2 regions of the Streptomyces sp. NPDC002935 genome follow, and region 1 is predicted to be linked to the other one. Evidence: riboswitches for the same ligand, from Rfam matches in the RefSeq annotation. Region 1 holds a riboswitch; the other holds the start of a gene.
The links. Region 1 has a riboswitch for thiamine pyrophosphate ahead of ABZX90_RS20865 (thiamine ABC transporter substrate-binding protein). Riboswitches for the same ligand answer to the same signal wherever they lie in the genome.
Positions count from the first base shown of each region.

Region 2: it holds a riboswitch for thiamine pyrophosphate, as region 1 does, so the genes downstream of both, thiC (phosphomethylpyrimidine synthase ThiC) here and ABZX90_RS20865 (thiamine ABC transporter substrate-binding protein) in region 1, are expected to answer to the same signal.

Region 1 is NZ_JBEXNW010000014.1:118,371-122,576, reverse strand. It holds gene ABZX90_RS20870 (iron ABC transporter permease) at 1-556, opposite strand, end outside; gene ABZX90_RS20865 (thiamine ABC transporter substrate-binding protein) at 649-1,734, opposite strand; TPP riboswitch at 1,817-1,922, opposite strand; gene rlmN (23S rRNA (adenine(2503)-C(2))-methyltransferase RlmN) at 2,007-3,113, opposite strand; gene ABZX90_RS20855 (hypothetical protein) at 3,443-4,192, shown strand.
Region 2 is NZ_JBEXNW010000028.1:18,478-22,683, reverse strand. It holds gene thiC (phosphomethylpyrimidine synthase ThiC) at 1-1,650, opposite strand, end outside; TPP riboswitch at 1,643-1,799, opposite strand; gene ABZX90_RS30850 (YibE/F family protein) at 1,871-3,364, shown strand; gene ABZX90_RS30845 (SsgA family sporulation/cell division regulator) at 3,447-3,884, opposite strand; gene ABZX90_RS30840 (helix-turn-helix domain-containing protein) at 3,984-4,206, opposite strand, start outside.

The DNA of each region.
Region 1 (4,206 bases):
TGGCGGCGGCCACGGCCGGCCCGAGCGCCGGCAGCGTCACCCTGCGCCACGCCGCGAAGCGCGAGGCGCCGAGCATGCGCGCGGCCTCCTCCTGGCGCGGGTCGAGCTGCGACCAGAGCCCGCCGACGGTCCGTACGACGACCGCGTAGTTGAAGAAGACGTGCGCGAGCAGGATCGCCCACACCGTGGTGTCCAGGCGCACGCCCCACAGCTCGTCGAGCAGCCCGCCCCGGCCGACCAGCGCGAGGAACGCCGTGCCGACGACCACGGTCGGCAGCACGAAGGGCACGGTCACCACGGCCCGGAGGATCTGCTTGCCCCTGAAATCGAAGCGCGCGAAGACATACGCGCCGGGCAGCGCGATCAGCAGCGTGAGCACCGTCGAGGCGAGCGCCTGCCAGGTGGTGAACCACAGCACGTGCCGGATGTCGGACTGGGCCGGCACCTCCCAGATCCGGCCGAGCTGCCAGTCGCCGTCCACGTGGAGCCCGCGCGAGACGATCGCGACGACGGGATAGGCGAAGAAGACCGCGAAGAACACGACGGGCAGGGCCATCAGCCCGAGCCGGGCCGCACTCTGCCGCCCGCGGGCCCTCCGCGGAGCTCCGTCGGCTCCGCGGGTTGCCTCGGCTCCGCCCGCTTCCTCGGCTACTTCAGTACGAGCGAGGTCCACGACTTGACCCACTGGTCGCGTTCGGCGGCGATCTTCGCGGGGGCCAGGGTCTCGGGGTCCTTGGCCTGCGGACCGTACCGCGTGAATTCCGGGGGCACCTGAGCGGCCTCGCGGACCGGGTAGACGAACATGTTGAGCGGCATGTCGTCCTGGAACTCCTTGGTGAGCAGGAAGTCGAGGAGCGCCTTGCCGCCCTTGGCGTTCTTGGCGTTGCTGAGCAGACCCGCGTACTCGACCTGCCGGAAGCAGGTGCCGGCCGCGACCCCGGTCGGGGCGGTGGTGGGCTTCGGGTCGGCGTAGATGACCTCGGCGGGCGGCGAGGAGGCGTACGAGACGACGAGCGGCCGGTCGGCCTTGGCCTTCTTGCCGCCGGCGGACCCCGAGAACTCGTCGTTGTACGCCTGCTCCCAGCCGTCCACGACCTTCACGCCGTTGGCCTTGAGCTTCTTCCAGTAGTCCTCCCAGCCCTTGTCGCCGTAGTGCGCGGCGGACCCGAGCAGGAAGCCGAGGCCGGGCGAGGACGTGGAGGCGTTCTCGGTGACGAGGAGGTCCTTGTACGCGGGCTTGACCAGGTCGTCGAAGGACTGCGGCGGCGTCAGCTTGTGCTTGCTGAACCAGGCCTTGTCGTAGTTGACGCAGATGTCGCCCGTGTCGATGGGCGTGACCCGGTGCTTGTCCTGGTCGGCCCGGTACTCCGGCAGGACCAGATCCGCGCCCTTGGCCACGTACGGCTGGAAGAGCCCGTTGTCGAGCGCGCGGGAGAGCAGGGTGTTGTCGACGCCGAAGAGGACGTCGCCCTGCGGGTTGTCCTTGGTCAGGATGGCCTTGTTGACGGCCTGCCCGGCGTCGCCGTCCTTGAGGACCCGGACCTTGTACCCGGACTGCTTCTCGAAGTCCTTGAGCACGTTCTTCGACACGAGCCACGAGTCGTGGCTGACGAGCGTGATCGTCTTCTGATCGCCCGAGCCGGCGTCGTCGGACGAGCTGCACGCGGACAGTGCGGGCAGCGCGACGAGGCCGAGCCCGACGGCCATGACCGCGAACCGCCTGCTGCTGGTGATGCTCACTGATTCCTCCTGGGTGACCAGGAAGAGACGCGGCCCCGCCCGGGACCTCTGACGGTTCCCGGGCAGGGCGCAACAGCTTGAGTAATGACCGAACTTCCTACCCAGAATGACCTGGGCAAGGTTCAGAGGGTCTGCGGTCTGTCCCGCACTCTCAGCGCTGTGGCGCTCCCCTGTCGGAATATGAAGATGTCGGACTGTGAAGAGGTGACGATGAAGATGTACTGACGCGGCTCAGACTACCGCTCGGTCGTCTGACGCGGCTCAGACTACCGCTCGGTCGCGGCGAGCTGACCACACGCTCCGTCGATCTCCTGGCCACGGGTGTCCCGGACGGTCACCGGCACGCCATGGGCCGCGATCGCCTCGACGAACGCCTTCTCGTCCTCGGGCCGCGAGGCGGTCCACTTCGAACCCGGGGTCGGGTTGAGCGGGATGAGGTTGACATGCACGGGCCTGCCCTTGAGCATCCGCCCGAGCCGGTCACCACGCCACGCCTGGTCATTGATGTCCCGGATCAGGGCGTACTCGATGGACAGGCGCCGCCCGGACTTGGCCGCGTACTCCCATCCGGCGTCCAGCACCTCGCGCACCTTCCACCGTGTGTTCACGGGGACGAGGGTGTCGCGCAGTTCGTCGTCCGGGGCGTGCAGGGAGATCGCGAGCCGGCACTTGAAGCCCTCGTCGGAGAACCGGTTGATGGCGGGGACCAGCCCGACCGTCGACACGGTGATACCGCGCTGCGAGAGCCCGAGCCCGTCCGGCTCGGGGTCAGTGAGGGCCCGGATCGCCCCGACCACCCGCTTGTAGTTGGCGAGCGGCTCGCCCATCCCCATGAAGACGATGTTGCTCAGCCGCGCCGGACCCCCGGGGATCTCGCCGTCGCGGAGCGCCCGCATGCCGTCGACGATCTGGTGCACGATCTCGCCGGTCGACAGGTTCCGGTCGAGGCCGGCCTGTCCGGTGGCGCAGAAGGGGCAGTTCATTCCGCAGCCCGCCTGCGAGCTGATGCACATGGTCACCCGGTCCGGGTAGCGCATCAGCACGGACTCGACGAGCGTGCCGTCGAAGAGCCGCCACAGGGTCTTGCGCGTGGTTTCCTGGTCGGTCGACAGGTGCCGTACGACCGTCATCAGCTCGGGAAGCAGCGCCTCCTGGAGCTTGCCGCGCGAGGCGGCCGGGATGTCGGTCCACTCCGCGGGGTCGTGTGCGAACCGGGCGAAGTAGTGCTGCGAGAGCTGCTTGGCACGAAACGGCTTCTCACCGATCGCGGCAACCGCCTCTTTGCGCTCGGCTGGCGTGAGATCGGCAAGGTGCCGCGGCGGCTTCTTGGCTCCGCGCGGCGCGACAAAAGTGAGTTCTCCGGGCTTCGGCATAACCCTTCCAGTGTCGCAGATCAACACCACCGGCCCAGGCCAGAGTGGGGTGGGGGCGGTCACCTGCGGGTACCGTCTGTCACCTTTAGGCGACCTCGCACGGCCCAGGGACGGCCAGGGACGGCCCAGGAGAGTGCCCGCTCGTCGCCGACATGCCCCAGATCGCGTCCGCCCAGGGCCGTCACTCAGCGGCTGGGGAGCGACCCGTAGCCGTTCGCTGTAGAGCCAGGTGAAGGTGCGTGGGCGTCCTCGCTATGCCTCCGGGTTTTGCTACCCCCTGGGGTACGGATTCCGGGAATTCTGCAGCGGCTCTCCATACAGTGGTGCCCATGAGCGCCGGGGGGACCTTGCCAGCGCGGCCATCCACCGATGCGACCGCCATAGGGTACGGGCAGCGGGAGATCCAGAACGGTCTGATCGTCACCGCGGCCGCTCTGTCGTTCGGCGCTGCCGGCTTGTCGGGGGCCGCGCTGGTCGACGGCGACGTGGCTCGGTGGCTTCTCGCCTCGGCCGGCGGCCTGTGCGCGCTTTGCGGCCTGTTCGCACTGATAGGGACAGCCGCCGCGTCCAACGAGAGATTCGTCTTCGACGCCACGGGGTGGTGGTGGTTCGGCCCGTTCGGGGACACGCTACTGACGTGGGATTCACTGGCCGGGGTATGCATCTACTCCACCGGTGACTCGGCCGTCGACCACGGCACCGCGACACTCGAGCTCTTCCCCGGCGGGGACTTCGACCGCGATCACCCCGTGCTGTGGCGCCACGTACGGGACGCCGACCCGCCCGCCGACGGTCTCCCAAGGCTGCGCTACCGCATCGAGCTCAGCAACATCGTCAACGTGACCACGGACGTCGAGCAGGCGTGTTCCCGTTGGGTCCCGCCCGACCTCTGGCACGGCAACAAATGGCAGCCCAACGGCTACAAAGGCCGCGCCGACCGCACCGGCCACCGGCGCAGACTGCGGGAGCGGGCACGGATCACAGCCCCGCAGGCGGATTCGACGACCCCGCTCCCGCCGCACGACGCCGTGCCGCCCGGCGACCCGCAGAATGAGGCACCGTCCGGCAGTCCCGGCTGAACGGCCGGGCTGTG
Region 2 (4,206 bases), on a different contig from region 1:
GGAACAGAAGTGAGCCGTCTTGGCCGGTTCGGCAGGCAGCGTCTCGTCGTGGAACTCCCGTGCCGTGTCCGGGTCGAGAGCCAGGTTGAACTGGTCCTCCCACCGGAACTCGAAGCGGGCGTCGGAGAGCGCGTCGTCCCAGTCCTGTGCTCCTGGGTGCCCCTTGGCGAGGTCGGCTGCATGGGCGGCGATCTTGTAGGTGATGACGCCGGTCTTGACGTCGTCACGATTGGGCAGGCCCAAGTGCTCCTTGGGCGTGACATAGCAGAGCATGGCCGTGCCCCACCAGGCGATCATCGCGGCACCGATGCCGGAGGTGATGTGGTCGTACGCCGGCGCGACGTCCGTCGTCAGCGGGCCGAGCGTATAGAACGGAGCTTCATCACAGATCTCCTGCTGAAGGTCGATGTTCTCCTTGATCTTGTGCATCGGGACATGTCCCGGGCCTTCGATCATCGTCTGTACATGAAAACGCTTCGCGATCGCGTTGAGTTCCCCGAGAGTCCTCAACTCCGCGAACTGTGCGGCGTCGTTGGCGTCCGCGATGGAACCCGGCCGCAGGCCGTCGCCGAGTGAGTAGGTGACGTCGTACGCGGCGAGGATCTCGCAGAGCTCCTCGAAGTTCTCGTACAGGAACGACTCCTTGTGGTGCGCGAGGCACCAGGCCGCCATGATCGAGCCGCCGCGCGAGACGATGCCGGTCTTGCGGTTCGCGGTGAGCGGCACGTACGCCAGGCGCACGCCCGCGTGGACCGTCATGTAGTCCACGCCCTGCTCGGCCTGCTCGATGACCGTGTCCTTGTAGATCTCCCAGGTCAGCTCCTCGGCACGGCCGTCGACCTTCTCCAGCGCCTGGTAGAGCGGCACCGTGCCGATGGGGACGGGGGAGTTGCGGAGCACCCACTCGCGCGTGGTGTGGATGTTGCGGCCGGTCGACAGGTCCATGACCGTGTCGGCGCCCCAGCGGGTCGCCCAGGTCATCTTCTCGACCTCCTCCTCGATGGAGGAGCTGACCGCGGAGTTGCCGATGTTGGCGTTGACCTTCACCAGGAACCGCTTGCCGATGATCATCGGTTCGATCTCCGGGTGATTGACGTTCACGGGCAGCACCGCCCGGCCGGCGGCGATCTCCTCGCGTACGACCTCGGGGTCGACGCTCTCCCGGATCGCCACGAACTCCATCTCGGGCGTGATCTCGCCACGTCGCGCATAGGCGAGCTGGGTGACCGCCTGCCCGGCGCGCCCCCGGCGCGGCTGACGCGGCCGCCCGGGGAAGACCGCGTCGAGGTTGCGCAGTCCCCCACGCGGGGCCGTGTGCTTGATCCCGTCGTCCTCGGGACGGACGGGACGGCCCGCGTACTCCTCGGTGTCTCCGCGGGCGATGATCCAGTTCTCGCGCAGCGGCGCCAGCCCCCTGCGCACATCGGTGTCGATGGTCGGATCGGTGTACGGGCCGGAGGTGTCGTACAGCGTCACGGACTGCCCGTTGGTCAGGTGCACCTGCCGGACCGGCACCCGTAGATCGGGACGCGTACCCCCGACGTACCCCTTGTGCCAGCCGATGGACTTCCCGGCCTCGCCGTCCAGGGACGGAGAGGAAGCTCCGTCCGTCTGGCTGGAGGCAGGCGTGCTTACGTCCTTGTTGGTCATGAGACCTACTCCCTACGCCGGCATTACCCGGTAACAGGTTCAGCGGTCGACGCAGCGGCTTCCGTTCGTCGATGTTTCATGTGAAACATCGCGAAGACGGAGGTCAGCGCCCTCTCAGCCCGGTGCTCCGAGCTCCCGCGTGTGCAAAGGTGCCCCCACGCTAGCGTCATATTTGGCGCGGTGAACAGAGGGCCCTTGCCGTTCTTGCGATGATCGGTCGGTGACAACGACCCCGCAGTCCCCGTTCCCACCGTCCGAGCCGCCGCGCCGTACGGGCTCCGACGACGGCCAGGGACATGGCTCTGGCACCGGACACGGGCACGGTCATGGCCCGGACGGTGGCCATGACGGTGCCGACGGCGGGCACGGGCCGCGCCCGGCAGGCGGGCACGGCGAAGGTCTGGGAGGCGGGCACGGGCACTCGCACAGTCACGGCCCCGCCGCGCCGGTCTCCAAGCACCTGCGCAAGGTCATCGCCGCGGTACTGATCCCCTTCGCCGCCGCGGTCGTCGTGGGTCTCGTGGTGCTGTGGCCCGGCGGCGCCCCCTCCCACGAGCGCACCGGTGTCGGCTTCGACCGGCAGACCCAGCAGGCGACCGTCACCACGATCGACCAGGTGGACTGCAAGTCCGTGAACGCCTCGGGGGAGACCCCGACGGGCGACACCTCCACCGCCGAGGGCTCCTCCGCCCAGCAGCAGGCGACGGGTGAGTGCAAGAAGGCGACGATCCGGATCGACACCGGCAAGGACAAAGGCCGCACGTTCACCGAGATCGTTCAGCCGGACCAGTCACGGCAGTTGCACCAGGGCGAGAAGGTCGTCGTCGCGTACGAGCCCTCCGCCCCCAAGGACCTCCAGTACTCGGTCACGGACGCGAACCGGAAGCTGCCCCTGACGCTGCTCGCCGGGATCTTCGCCGTGGTCGTCGTGGTGGTCGGCCGGATGCGCGGCGTCATGGCACTGATCGCCCTGGCCATCAGCTTCATGATCCTGAACTTCTTCATCCTGCCCGCGATCCTTCAGGGTTCGAACCCGCTGGTCGTCGCCGTCGTAGGGTCCAGCGCGATCATGCTGATCGCGCTCTACATGTGTCATGGCCTGTCGGCCCGGACATCCGTGGCGGTGGTCGGCACCCTGCTCTCGCTGGTGCTGATCGGCATCCTCGGCTCCGTCTTCATCGACTGGGCCGTACTGACCGGCAACACCGACGACAGCACCGGCCTGATCCATGGGCTGTACCCGTCCATCGACATGAGCGGTCTGCTGCTGGCCGGAGTCATCATCGGTTCGCTCGGTGTTCTCGACGACGTGACGGTGACGCAGACGTCCGCGGTCTGGGAACTGCACGAGGCGAACCCCACGCTGGGCCGGCGTGGCCTGTACCGCGCGGGCATCCGCATCGGCCGCGACCACATCGCGTCGGTCGTCAACACGCTCGTCCTGGCGTACGCGGGTGCCGCGCTGCCGCTGCTGCTGCTCTTCTCGATCGCGCAGAGCAGCGTGGGCACCGTCGCCAACAGCGAACTGGTCGCCGAGGAGATCGTGCGCACCCTGGTGGGCTCGATCGGTCTGGTCGCCGCGGTACCGGTGACGACCGCGCTGGCCGCCCTGGTGGTCGCCGCGGACCGTGAAGGGCCCGCGACCGCCCCCGCGGCACCCGCAGGTGCCAGGACACCGGCACGGAGCGGGAAGGGCCGTCGCCGCAAACACTGAACCGTCCGCCGGAAGCGCCGAAACCATCCGGCACGCACGCCCCTTGAGAGGAAGCGTTACTCCGCTCGGGGGTTCCAGGGCTTCAGCCCGCGCTCTGCTCCTCGGCGAGGATGCGGTCGAGCGCTTCGTCGAGAGACGTGTCGAAACCGGCGAGGGAGCGCTCCTGCCCGAGCGGCACCAGCTTGTCGGTACGGTCGAGGAACGCGACGAGCGGCGCGGCCCCGGACCGGAACAGTGCGTGATCGCACCCGACCTGAAGCCGGATCAGCACCTCGCCGAACGCCTCGGGGTCGGCCGGAGCGATGTGGACATCACCGTCACCGCACGGCCTGCCCACCCCGTCGATCAGCAGCTCCCGCCCGAACGCCCAGGTCACAGGCGCGTCACCGGGCAGGTGGAAGGTCAACCGCACGGCATACGGATCACAGGTCTCGTATCGCAGCTCCACCGGAATGCGGAAAGACAGCTCCTCGGACACGAGGAAGCTCATCATGACCTCTGCCTGCACCGACTCGCGCATCGCCTACCCCGTCGTTTGCCATCGACTGGCCAGGAATCGTTCCCCTGACACTGCGGAAATATTGCTCACCGTGCACACAGGATCACAAGGAGTGAGTTTTCAGATACTGATAGAGATGGCGAGTGTCCCTAGAAGCCTGCCGATTTCGCTCTGCAACTTCCGTGCCGCGGGCAGCAGTCGGTCGACCTGGTGGAAAGGGAGAGAAATGGCCATGGCCGCGGCGGTACTGCCCGCGGTGATCGGGATCGCGGCGCAGACCGTGCCCAGCGCGTACTCCTGGCGCTCGACCACCGGTTCCATCCGCCCCGTCCTTTCCAGGCGC